DNA from 2 places in the Agromyces silvae genome. Region 1 is predicted to be linked to the other one. Evidence: predicted binding sites of a transcription regulator. Region 1 holds the regulator's gene; the other holds the start of a gene.
The links. Region 1 encodes HspR, which represses chaperone genes until heat shock. Its sites were predicted from a motif close to AAGTTGAGTCNNNNNGACTCAACTT; they were not measured.
Positions count from the first base shown of each region.

Region 2: the regulator HspR is predicted to act here: its motif matches at 2,683-2,707, upstream of QU602_RS04345 (ATP-dependent Clp protease ATP-binding subunit).

Region 1 covers NZ_CP133018.1:3,726,357-3,732,321, reverse strand. Annotated here, with positions in the region: gene QU602_RS17065 (hypothetical protein) at 1-120, shown strand, start outside; gene dnaK (molecular chaperone DnaK) at 240-2,117, shown strand; gene QU602_RS17055 (nucleotide exchange factor GrpE) at 2,120-2,779, shown strand; gene QU602_RS17050 (DnaJ C-terminal domain-containing protein) at 2,859-3,854, shown strand; gene QU602_RS17045 (heat shock protein transcriptional repressor HspR) at 3,861-4,277, shown strand; gene QU602_RS17040 (hypothetical protein) at 4,294-5,046, opposite strand; gene QU602_RS17035 (methyltransferase) at 5,555-5,965, shown strand, end outside.
Region 2 covers NZ_CP133018.1:928,878-934,842, forward strand. Annotated here, with positions in the region: gene QU602_RS04335 (ATP-binding protein) at 1-1,317, opposite strand, end outside; gene QU602_RS04340 (SIR2 family protein) at 1,310-2,506, opposite strand; gene QU602_RS04345 (ATP-dependent Clp protease ATP-binding subunit) at 2,723-5,344, shown strand; gene QU602_RS04350 (CPBP family intramembrane glutamic endopeptidase) at 5,663-5,965, shown strand, end outside.

The DNA of each region.
Region 1 (5,965 bases):
GGCAAGCCGATCAGGATGCCGGCCGCGATAACCGTCCCGTACCGTTCCCACACCGATGACATTTCGTACACCGTAACCGCCGTCGGCTCGGCGCGCCTGAGCATCCTGAACACCTGCTGAGAGTTGAGTCGAACCGGCTCAAGTTTTACAGAGTTCACTTGACATGCCTCGACGCCTTTGCGAAGCTTGAGCCGTTGAGACTCAAGTCTTGACGACCCACATACTTTGGAGACACACACATGTCACGTGCAGTTGGTATCGACCTCGGCACCACGAACTCGGTGGTTTCGGCCCTCGAGGGTGGCGAGCCCACGGTCATCCCGAACGCGGAAGGGTTCCGCACCACCCCGTCGGTGGTCGCGTTCACGAAAGACGGTGAGGTGCTCGTCGGCGAGACCGCCAAGCGCCAGGCCGTGACGAACGTCGACCGCACCATCTCGTCGGTCAAGCGCCACATGGGCACCGACTGGAAGACCGAGATCGACGGCAAGACCTACACGCCGCAAGAGATCTCGGCGCGCATCCTGCAGAAGCTGAAGCGCGACGCCGAGTCGTACCTCGGCGACACCGTCACCGACGCCGTCATCACGGTGCCGGCCTACTTCAACGACGCCGAGCGTCAGGCCACGAAAGAGGCCGGCGAGATCGCGGGCCTCAATGTGCTCCGCATCATCAACGAGCCCACCGCGGCGGCGCTCGCGTACGGCCTCGACAAGGGCAAGGAAGACGAGCTCATCCTGGTCTTCGACCTCGGTGGCGGCACCTTCGACGTCTCGCTCCTCGAGGTGGGCAAAGACGACGACTTCTCGACCATCCAGGTCCGCGCGACCTCCGGTGACAACCGTCTCGGCGGCGACGACTGGGACGAGCGCATCGTCGAGTGGCTGATCAAGCGGTTCAAGGACTCCACCGGTGTCGACGTCTCGAACGACAAGATCGCGAAGCAGCGCCTCAAGGAGGCCGCCGAGCAGGCGAAGAAGGAGCTGTCGTCGAGCATGTCGACGAGCATCCAGCTGCCGTACCTGTCGCTCACCGAGAACGGCCCCGCGAACCTCGACGAGACGCTCACGCGCGCGCAGTTCGAGAACATGACCTCCGACCTGCTCGACCGCACGAAGAAGCCGTTCGAGGACGTCATCCGCGAGGCGGGCATCAAGGTCTCCGACATCGCGCACGTCGTGCTCGTCGGTGGCTCGACCCGCATGCCGGCCGTCTCCGAGCTCGTCAAGCAGGAGACCGGCAAGGACCCGAACAAGGGCGTGAACCCCGATGAGGTCGTCGCCGTGGGCGCGGCCCTGCAGGCGGGCGTCCTGAAGGGTGAGCGCAAGGATGTGCTGCTCATCGACGTCACCCCCCTGAGCCTCGGCATCGAGACCAAGGGCGGCATCATGACCAAGCTCATCGAGCGCAACACGGCCATTCCGACCAAGCGCAGCGAGACCTTCACGACCGCCGACGACAACCAGCCGTCGGTCGCCATCCAGGTCTTCCAGGGTGAGCGCGAGTTCACGCGCGACAACAAGCCGCTCGGCACCTTCGAGCTGACCGGCATCGCGCCGGCCCCGCGCGGCATCCCGCAGATCGAGGTCACGTTCGACATCGACGCCAACGGCATCGTGCACGTGTCCGCGAAGGACAAGGGCACCGGCAAGGAGCAGCGCATGACGATCTCGGGCGGCTCGGCGCTGCCGAAGGAGGACGTGGAGCGCATGGTCCGCGACGCCGAGGAGCACGCGGCCGAAGACAAGAAGCGCCGCGAGTCCGCCGAGACCCGCAACCAGGCCGAGCAGCTCGTCTACCAGATCGACAAGCTCATCAAGGACAACGACGACAAGCTCCCCGCCGACGTCAAGTCCGAGGTCCAGGGCGACGTCGACGCGCTGAAGTCCGCGCTCGCGGGCGACGACGACGACGCGGTGAAGACCGCGTTCGACAAGCTCTCGCAGTCGCAGACCAAGCTGGGCGAGGCGATCTACGCCTCGCAGTCGGCCGACGCCGGCGCGAACCCGGGCAACCCCGGTGAAGACGCATCAGCCACGGGCACCGACGGCGGCGAGTCCTCCGACGAGGACGTGGTCGACGCCGAGGTCGTCGACGACGAGGACGAGAAGAAGTAACCATGACTGACGAGAACCAGAGCCACGAAGAGCCGATCATCCGCGACAAACGGCGGATCGACCCCGAGACGGGTGCGGTTCGTCAGCCCGAAGGCGGCGAGCAGGGTGCGGATGCCTCGACCGAGGCATCCGCCCAGCCCGCCGCCGCCCAGCCCGCCGCCGCCCAGCCCGCCGCCGCCCAGCCGGCCGGCGACGAAGAGCTGACCGTCGATGACATCCTGAACGCGGCGCAGGCCGAGGTGCAGGAGCCGTCGGCCGAGCACCTCGCCGACCTCAAGCGGGTCACCGCGGAGTACGCGAACTACCGCAAGCGCACCGAGGCGAACCGCGAGCTCGAGCGCGAGCGCGCGGTCGGTGCCGCTGTGGCCGTGCTGCTTCCGGTGCTCGACGACCTCGACCGGGCCGAGAAGCACGGCGACCTCGAGGGCGACGCGCCCTTCGCGACGATCGCGGCGAAGCTGCGCGGCGCCGTCGAGAAGCTCGGGCTGAAGCCGTTCGGCACGCCGGGTGAGCCGTTCGACCCGACGCAGCACGAGGCGATCTTCCAGCAGCCGTCACCCGACGTCGAGGTCGACACCGTCGCCGACGTCGTGGAGACGGGGTACCTGCTCGGCTCGACGCTGCTGCGCCCCGCCAAGGTCGTCGTCAAGACGCCCGCGTAACGCCAGTCACCCTTCGGTGGTCGGGGAGCGGTTCGCGCTTCCCGACCACCCGGACGTTTCATCAGAGAGGAGGTGCCGAATGGCCAGTCAGGACTGGTTCGACAAAGACTTCTACGCGACCCTCGGGGTCGGCAAAGACGCCAGCGAGGCGGAGATCAAGAAGACGTACCGCAAGCTCGCCCGGCAACATCACCCCGACTCCAACCCGGGTGACGCCGCATCCGAGGCGAAGTTCAAAGAGATCAGCGAGGCCTACTCGGTGCTCTCCGACACCGAGCAGCGCAAAGAGTACGACGCCGTGCGGGCGATGGGGTCCGGCGCGCGATTCACGGCGCCCGGCGGCCCGGGGGCCGGCGGCTTCGACGACGTGTTCGGTGGCATGTTCGGCGGCGGTCAGCCCGGCGGCGGCCGCGGGTACACGTTCCAACAGGGCGGCGGCGAGTACGACGACCTGCTCGGCAACCTGTTCGGCGGCGGCCGGTTCGGGCAGACGAGCGGGGGCTACCGGGGATTCGGCGGCCCGACCAAGGGCCGCGACTTCACCGCGAGCACCACGCTCGACTTCATCACCGCCACCAAGGGCGAGCAGATCACCCTGCAGGCCTCAGACGGCAAGCCGATCACGGTGCGCATTCCCGCGGGCGTGGCCGACGGTCAGAAGATCAGGCTCCGGGGCAAGGGCCAGCCGTCGCCCGACGGCGGCGAGGCCGGCGACCTCATCCTCACCGTCAACGTGCGAAAGCACCCCGTCTTCGAGCGCGACGGCCTGAACCTGCGGGTGAAGGTGCCGATCACGTTCGGCGAGGCCACCCTCGGCGCCACGATCGAGGTGCCGACGCTCGGCGGCGACCCCGTGAAGCTCAAGGTCGCTCCCGGCACCCCCAGCGGGCGTGTGCTGCGGGTGAAGGGTCGCGGCGTCGAGACGAAGAAGGGCACGGGCGACCTGCTCGCCGAGGTCCAGGTCGCGGTGCCGTCGCATCTCGGCAAGGAGGCGAGCGAGAAGCTCGAGGCGTTCCTCGCCGAGCTGCCCCGTGAGAACCCGCGCGACGATCTCATCGCGCGCGCGAAGGCCTAGCGCAGCATGAACGAGACCAGTCCGCTCTTCGTGATCTCGGTCGCGGCCGAGCTCGCCGGGATGCATCCGCAGACGCTGCGGCAGTACGACCGTCTCGGACTCGTCTCGCCCACCCGCACCGCCGGCAAGTCGCGTCGCTATTCGATGCGCGACGTCACCCAGTTGCGCGAGATCGCGCAGCTCTCGGCCGAGGGCGTGAGCCTCGAGGGCATCCGGAGGGTGCTCGAGCTGGAGGACGAGGTGATCGGGCTGCGCCGCCGCGTCGGCGAGCTCGAGGCCGCGCTCGCCGACGAGATGCTGAACCGGCCCGGCCGTCGGGTGTTCGCCGCTGGCAGCGCGGGCGAGATCATCACGATCAAGGGCGGCACGCGCGTGCGGCGCGAGACCGCGGTCGTCGTCTGGCGTCCGCTCGAGCGCGAATAAGGGGGCGTCCGGTCGTTCAGCGACCCCAGGCCGCGGCCGGGGCCTCGACGACCGGCACGGGCGACGTCGTCCAGTGTGCGCCGTTGCCGTAGTGGCTGGTCGCCCAGGGCGAGGCCCAGATCGCGGCGGCCGTGGCGCCGGCGTCGGTTCCGGCGTCCAGTCCGGCCTCGATCGCGTCGTAGAACGAGAGCCGGCGCAGGCTGTCGGCGGCGTAGACGGCGCCGACCTGCAGCGTCTCGTAGCTGCCGAGCCCCGAGCCGCCGCCCGATCCGTTGCCGTTGTTGAGCGGGTTGTTCCGGTTCCACCAGTTGTCGGGGCCGTTCTCCTCGCGCATCCACTCCGTGATGACCGCGACGTTCGCGTCAGTGATGGGGAACCCGCCCTCCACGAGCACGAGCTTGGCCCAGTCGTGGTTGGTGCCGCCGAGCACGAGCGTCTCGGGCCCGGTGGACGCGGTGTACGACTCGCGCGAGACGGCCTGCTGCTTCGCGGCGCCCGCGATCGTCACGCGCTGCACGGCGTCGCGGTTCGCCTCGGCGGCGGATGCCTCGGCGAACGCCGGGCCGCTGGGCGCCGTCGTGTGCAACGGCGCCAGAGCGACCGTGCCGACGAGCGCGAAGATCGCGGATGCCGCGAGCACTCCGCCGGCCCGACGGAGCCGTCGGCGGGGGCTGATTCCGGCCCGCTTTGCGGGTACACCGAACGTCGCCGCCTCGCGGGTGCGTGCGGCGCGTCGTTCCCCGGTGTTCGTCCTTCTGTGCTGACGCATGCGGTGCCGAGGCTAGCAAACGCGGCTTGAGGTCTCCATCGCCGGTTGCGGGCGTCGAACGGTCGCAGATGGCGAGTGCTCGGCGGACACACCCGCCATCTGCGACCGTTCGATGAGCAATTGCGGGGTGCATGACGCGCGGGGCGGTGTTGGCAGCGCTCGGACGCCAGGCCGGTATTGGGTTGCCTGGCGCCCGATGCGCTGCCGCCGGCGGGATCGCCCGGCGGGGGTGTTGGGCTGGCGCGTGCGGGGAACACCTTCCAGCCCAGGTCCGTGTGTGGTCCCCGGGTACCGCTCTGGTGAGCGGTGTTGGGCTGGCGCGTGCGGGGAACACCTTCCAGCCCGGTTCGTGCTTTCCCCGGTGAATCGAGTATGGCATATCGATATATCACAACGCAAGTCCATGGCGGAACTTTTTCAGAAGGAGCCATCCCGCGAGACCGCACGCGGAGATCGCCGGTGAGCTGCCCGGAACCGGCGCACTCGACGGAGTCGGTAGTCTGCCGAGATGGATCTCACGCTCCTGCGCCGGGCGCCTGACGTCGAAGGGCCGGGGCTCGAGGCGTCGGATGCCGCCGACCGGCTGATCCTCGACGAGGCGCAGCCGATCCTCGCGCATTCCCCCGGCGGTGCGTCCGGCGTCGTGGTGATCGGCGATACGCATGGCGCGCTCGCGCTGAGCGTCGCGGCCGACCTCGGCGTCACCGGGGTGCGCGTGCATCAGGATGCGGTGCTCGGCGAGCGGGCGATCCTTGCCAACGCACGGCGGTTGGGCCTCGCAGGCGCCATCAGCGTGCAGCCCGCGACTCCCGAGCTCGTTCGAGACGCGCGGGTCGTGCTGCTCAGGCTCCCGCGATCGCTCGACGCGCTCGACGAGCTCACCGCGCTGATCGCAGATCACGCGGCGCCCGACGTCGTC
Region 2 (5,965 bases), 1.4 Mb from region 1:
GTGATTCCGCGCCCAGAACATCGCATCGTAGGAGACCCGAGTCATTGAGCCGATCAGATCGCCGACGACCGCCGGGGGTGCTGCAGAGAGATCGATGATCGTTATAGGTTTCGCTGGCCCAAGCCAAAGTTCGAGCAGGTCGCTAAGCGTACTTGCGACAGTGCCGTCTATCTCGGGTTCCCAACGCCCCGGATGCAGCAGGAATTCGAATCGACGGTCGCGAAGCCGGGACGCCAGAACATCTACCTGCCGGCGAATGTTGAGCGTCGAGGAGGAGAGATATACCTTGTCCTTTCCGGCGGCTTGCGTTTGGGGGGAGAAGAGCGGAGGAATCATGGCGTCGGGGTCGCCCGCTTGAACGACCACGTCGCTTGTGTCCTTGAGGAGCGACCATGTGTCGCGGCCCTGCCCGCCGGCCACCGTGTGCGTGGCGTTGAGCAGCACGTGAATCTCAAACCAGAGTTGTTTAACGCTGAATGGCACTGGGCTGTCCACCGTCACATGGTCCGCTGGCAGGACATGGCTTGGGGCGCGCGCGACGGTTTCTCGTTTTAGTCGAGTGATCTCGTCACGTACGAAGGCCCGACCAGCGTCATCTGGCAGCGCGCCGAACAGAAGCGGAATGAGCTCTTCGAACGTTAGGGCCCAGTACGGAATTCTGAGTTTCTGTGAGCCTTCGATTCCATTGTCAGTGGTCAGCACGTTCGCTTGATCGGCGAAGGTGCGGGCATACTCGCCATGAACGTCGAACAGAATTACGCGTGCGGAAGGATAAAGCGTTGAGTCCGACATCGCGGAGAGAAAGGACGCGACCGTCGTGGACTTTCCAGAACCAGTTGAGCCTAGGACAGCCGAGTGCCTCGAAACGAGCTGATTGAGATTGACGCGTGCCTCAATCGATTCGGCTGATGCCACTTGGCCAACCGCGACGAAACCGTCGGCAGCGGATTGATGTCCATAGATCTTGTTTAGGTCGGCTCGAGTGACCATATGAACTCGATCACCGATGCTCGGCAGCTGTGCAACCCCGCGCTCGAATTGGCGTCCAGGCTGAGCTTCACCAACGAGTTGAATTGCCATCCAGCGCGATTGCTCGATGTCGCGCGATACCGGCGCAGCCCCGGCGCCGACTCGCGTAACTACCCCAATCAGATCACGTAGGCCAACCGGAAGGCGAACGAAGCTTCCCACCTGACCAACGCTGTAAGGTTCACCGGCAACGAAGGCGAGGCCGGTCGAGATTTGGGGAGCAATTTCTGCTGCGATTGACGAGCCATCGACATCTCGAACAGTGCCAAGAAAGGTGGCATCACGCACTTTCTGCCCCCTCTTCAAACTGAAGCAGATTCGAGAGGCGTGCAAAATTGCCGATCTCCGAGGGTGCGACTCGTTGGAGATCTTCGGATTGTTGCCAGGGTGCGCGAGTGCCGCCAATGACAGCACCGTCAGGCCCCATCAGCCGTACGTTGGGCGTTCGAGTCGCGATTCGTACCGCTTCTTCGTGCTCGCCGAGGGGCTTGAACAATAGGGCGAACGCCACAGCGCTTGGGTTTCCTGCAAGCCCTTCGATCAGGATCTCGTTGATGTGTTCGTCGGCAAATGAATACCCCTCGATCAGGAGCAGCGCTCCGTCCTGCCGCAGGTACGAACGCAGCCGGTCCTGCATGGCGAGATAGGGCATGCGGCGGCTTTGGTCGTATTTGAGGTGCGAGGGATGAACGAGACTCTTGCTTCGGTTTCCCGCGCCTGCGCTTGCGCGAAAGATCCGCGCTCCGTCGGCGCTCCAATTGACGGAACCGTGCATTTTCCATAGCCGAGTCCAGCGCGTGGGCAAACTGTCGTCCTCCATCGTGCGGAGGTCAAGGAACGGTTCATACGCTCCGAGAAATCCATCGAAGTAGGCGACGCGGTGCCGCTCGAGGGACTGCTCCATGAGGAGGTCGTAGTTGAGCGTGAAAATCTCCAATGGAAACCTGCGGTCGAATGCCCCCGCCCATCGCGAAACTGCATCGAAACCGCCGCCGTCAGCCGGAAGCGCGACTGTCACGATGTCGACGATTTGCTCAACTATGGCGGCTTCAAGCCTTTCGATTTGAATCGCCGTCATGCCCCGAATGGAGTCCCCGCCTGCAATCAACGCCATCGTGCGCAGTCGGGTCAGCCAATGCTCGACAGTCGGTGTGCTCGTGCCGTCGGCGACAAGAGTGTCTTCGAGCACCGACAGCGCCTCATGCGGCGTCGCTAGCTGAGTTCGAATTCTTGCCGTAAGTCCCGCGAGGTCTGGAATCAGCTGATTACCCCGCGGATCACTTAGCGAGCAGGAACTGCCTGCCCCGAGAAGGAAGGCGAACGGCCTGGCATCGTCGAACAGAGCACGCTCGAGGATTGCGAGCGCGGCGCGAAAGAGGTGACCGGCGGAATCGGCATCATTGTGGTTGGTGATGCGCGAGCTCGTTGCCGCACTCGGGGCAATCCCTTGACTCTGAAATGGTGCTCCTTCGCGCATTTCAGGAGTATTTCATTCATCGCAGAATCGGCGCTGGCAACACGCTGTCTCTTGAGGCGCACTCGTCTTGCCAAAGCAGATCTCCAGAACTCGTTTCGGCTCGTAGCCACGGGGCGAGTCGGGGTACCCAGATGTGGTGAAGCTACACCGGGAATACCCAACCGCCCCCAGCGTTGAACTTGAGCGAACACCACTCAACTTCAACCAGGAGGCCAGGTGCCCAACGACTTCGACCCCGAGGCCGGCGCGAGCTCGTTCGACGAGTTTCTTGCCCGATACCTCGAGGGTGAGCGAGCCCGCTCGGCTCGGTCGATCGACCTCAGCCGATTCCTGAGCGCGCGCACCCAGAGCATTCTGCAGCGTGCCGGACGGTTCGCGCTCGAGCGCGGACAGACCGAGCTCGACGCACTCCACATCCTGCGCGTCATCGTCGAGGACGACTCCGTCCAGCAGGCGATCCGACGCGTCGGCGTGAGCCCCGAGCGCATCATCACCGCGACCGAGGCGCGACTCCCGCAAGCGACTGAGTCCCCGGCCGACCTCAACGCGGCCACGATCACGCCGAGCGCGAGCCGCGCGCTGTTCCACAGCTACCAGGTCGCGCGGAGCGCGGGTTCGACGTACATCGACCCCGAGCACCTCTTCTTCGCGCTCGTCCTCGGCCAGGACGCCCCAGCCGGGCAGGTCCTCGCGCGCGCCGGTGTGACCGCCGAGGCGCTCACACAGGGCATGCGCGACACGGTCGAGACCGACGGCGGGTCCGGCTACCAGACCGAGACGGATGCCTCGGGCGAAACCGGCCAGTCGAGCACCCCCATGCTCGACAAGTTCGGCACCGACCTCACCGCACGCGCGGAGGCCGGCGAGCTCGACCCGGTCATCGGCCGGGTCGACGAGATCGAGCAGACCATCGAGATCCTCAGCCGCCGCACCAAGAACAACCCGGTGCTGGTCGGCGAGGCGGGCGTCGGCAAGACGGCGATCGTCGAGGGCCTGGCCCGCGCGATCGTCGAAGAGAGCGTGCCCGAAGCACTCCTCCACAAGCGCGTCATCTCGCTCGATCTCCCCGGAATGCTCGCCGGCACGCGATACCGCGGCGACTTCGAGGAACGATTGACGAAGACCATGGAAGAGATCGCCACCCACAAGGGTGAGCTGATCATCTTCATCGACGAGGTGCACACCGTCGTCGGCGCCGGAGGCGGCGGAGAAGGGGGGATGGATGCGGGAAACATCCTGAAGCCGCGCCTTGCGCGGGGCGACCTCCACCTCGTCGGGGCGACCACGCTCAACGAGTACCGTCGCATCGAGAAGGATCCGGCGCTCGAGCGCCGCTTCCAGCCGGTGAAGGTGGGTGAGCCCTCCATCGAGGACTCCGTGCTGATCCTCCAGGGCCTCAAGCCCGCCTACGAAGAGCACCACGGTGTCGAGTACACCGACGCGGCGATCCGCGCCTCCGTCGAGCTCAGCGCCCGCTACCTCAGCGACCGCGTGCTGCCCGACAAGGCGATCGACCTGATCGACCAGGCCGGTGCGCGCCTGCGGCTGCGCCTCGGCGTGAAGGTGGATGTCTCGGAGCTGATCGAGCGACTCGCAACCCTCGAGGCCGACAAGAACGCCGCCGTCACGGCCGAGCACTACGAAGAGGCGTCGCGCATCCGCGACGAGATCGGCAAGGTGCAGGCCAAGCTCGACGAGGCGACGGAGAAGGCTCGCCAACGGGGTGCCGCTGCGACCGCAGACGGCGACCCCGAGGCATCCGCCCTCGCCACCGTCATCGACGAGGCCGAGATCGCCGCGGTGATCTCGCGCGCGACCGGCATCCCGGTCAACCGCCTCACCGAGGGTGAGCGCGAGCGCCTCGCCGACCTCGAGGGCGAGCTGCACGCGCGCGTCATCGGGCAGGACGACGCCGTGACCGCCGTCGCGAAGGCCGTGCGCCGCAACCGCACGGGCATGGGCGACGCGAAGCGTCCGGTCGGCTCGTTCCTGTTCCTCGGCCCGACCGGCGTCGGCAAGACCGAGCTCGCGCGCTCGCTCGCCGACCGCCTGTTCGACGACGAGAACGCGGTGATCCGGTTCGACATGTCCGAGTTCGGCGAGCGGCACACCGTGTCGCGCCTCGTCGGAGCCCCTCCCGGATACGTCGGCTACGACGAGGCCGGGCAGCTCACCGAGCGCGTCCGCCGCAACCCGTACTCGATCGTGCTGTTCGACGAGATCGAGAAGGCCCACCCCGACGTCTTCAACCTGCTGCTGCAGGTGCTCGACGACGGGCGGCTCACCGACGGGCAGGGTCGCACGGTCGACTTCCGCAACACGGTGGTCATCATGACCTCGAACCTCGGCTCGGAGTTCCTCGCGTCGCGTTCCGGGGCGCTCGGCTTCGTCGCGTCGACGGATGCCTCGGCCAACGGCTTCTCGTCGCAGGACGATGTGCGCCAGCGGGTCATGGGCAAGCTGCGCGAGGCCATGCGGCCCGAGTTCCTGAACCGCATCGACGAGATCGTGCTGTTCAAGAAGCTCACGCAGGATGAGATCGCCGAGATCGTCACGCTCATGCTGGGCGCGACGGTGGCGCGGCTCGCGTCGCGCGAGGTGTCGCTGGATGTCTCGCCCGCGGCCGTCGCCTGGATCGCCGAGCACGGGTACGAGCCCGAGTTCGGTGCGCGGCCCCTGCGCCGCCTCATCCAGCGCGAGGTCGACGACCGCATCGCGGACCTGTTCGTGAGCGGCGACCTCGGTGACGGCGAAGGCGTGCACGTCGACGCGGTCGACGGGGCGCTCGCGGTCACGCCCGTGCCCCGCGCCGCGGTGACCGCGCCGCTCGCGGCGTAAGCCCGAGGCATCCGCCCGGTGCGCACCCAACCCCCGCCGAGACCCGACGTCACGGCACGAAGCACCCCGCCCTCCAGCCGGAGGGTGGGGTGCTTCGCGTATGCCGCCGAAGGTGTGTGAGACGGGCGAACGTGGGATGGAGCTCCGCCCTGCGCGTGTTCCAACCCACGTTCGGGCTACCAACCCACGTTCGGGGTTCCGTACCTACGCGTCCGCCGGGGCGCGACGACCAGAACGTGCGCGCACGGTACGTTGGAAACGCCAGCGCTTGCATCGACAGCCCCGCCGGCCGGCCGGCGGACGAGGAGCCCACGCACCGTGACCCCCGCCAAGGCCGTGCCCGCTGCCGCAGTCGAGGCCACCTTCGCCGGCGCCCAACTGCTCGACTACGGCCTGCTCGTGCTGCCCGGACTCGCCCTCCTCGGCGCCTGCTTCTGGCTCGCGCGGGGCGACCGGGATCCGCTGCTGCGCATCGTGGTGCTGATCCTCGGGTTCATCCTCATCCGCGACGCGATGACCCCTGCTCGACTCTGGGAGTTCGGACTCGTCGGCGGCGTCGTCCCGTGGTTGCGCATGACCTCGGATCCGGTCGTGCTCATCGCATTCGGGCTCGGCAGTCTG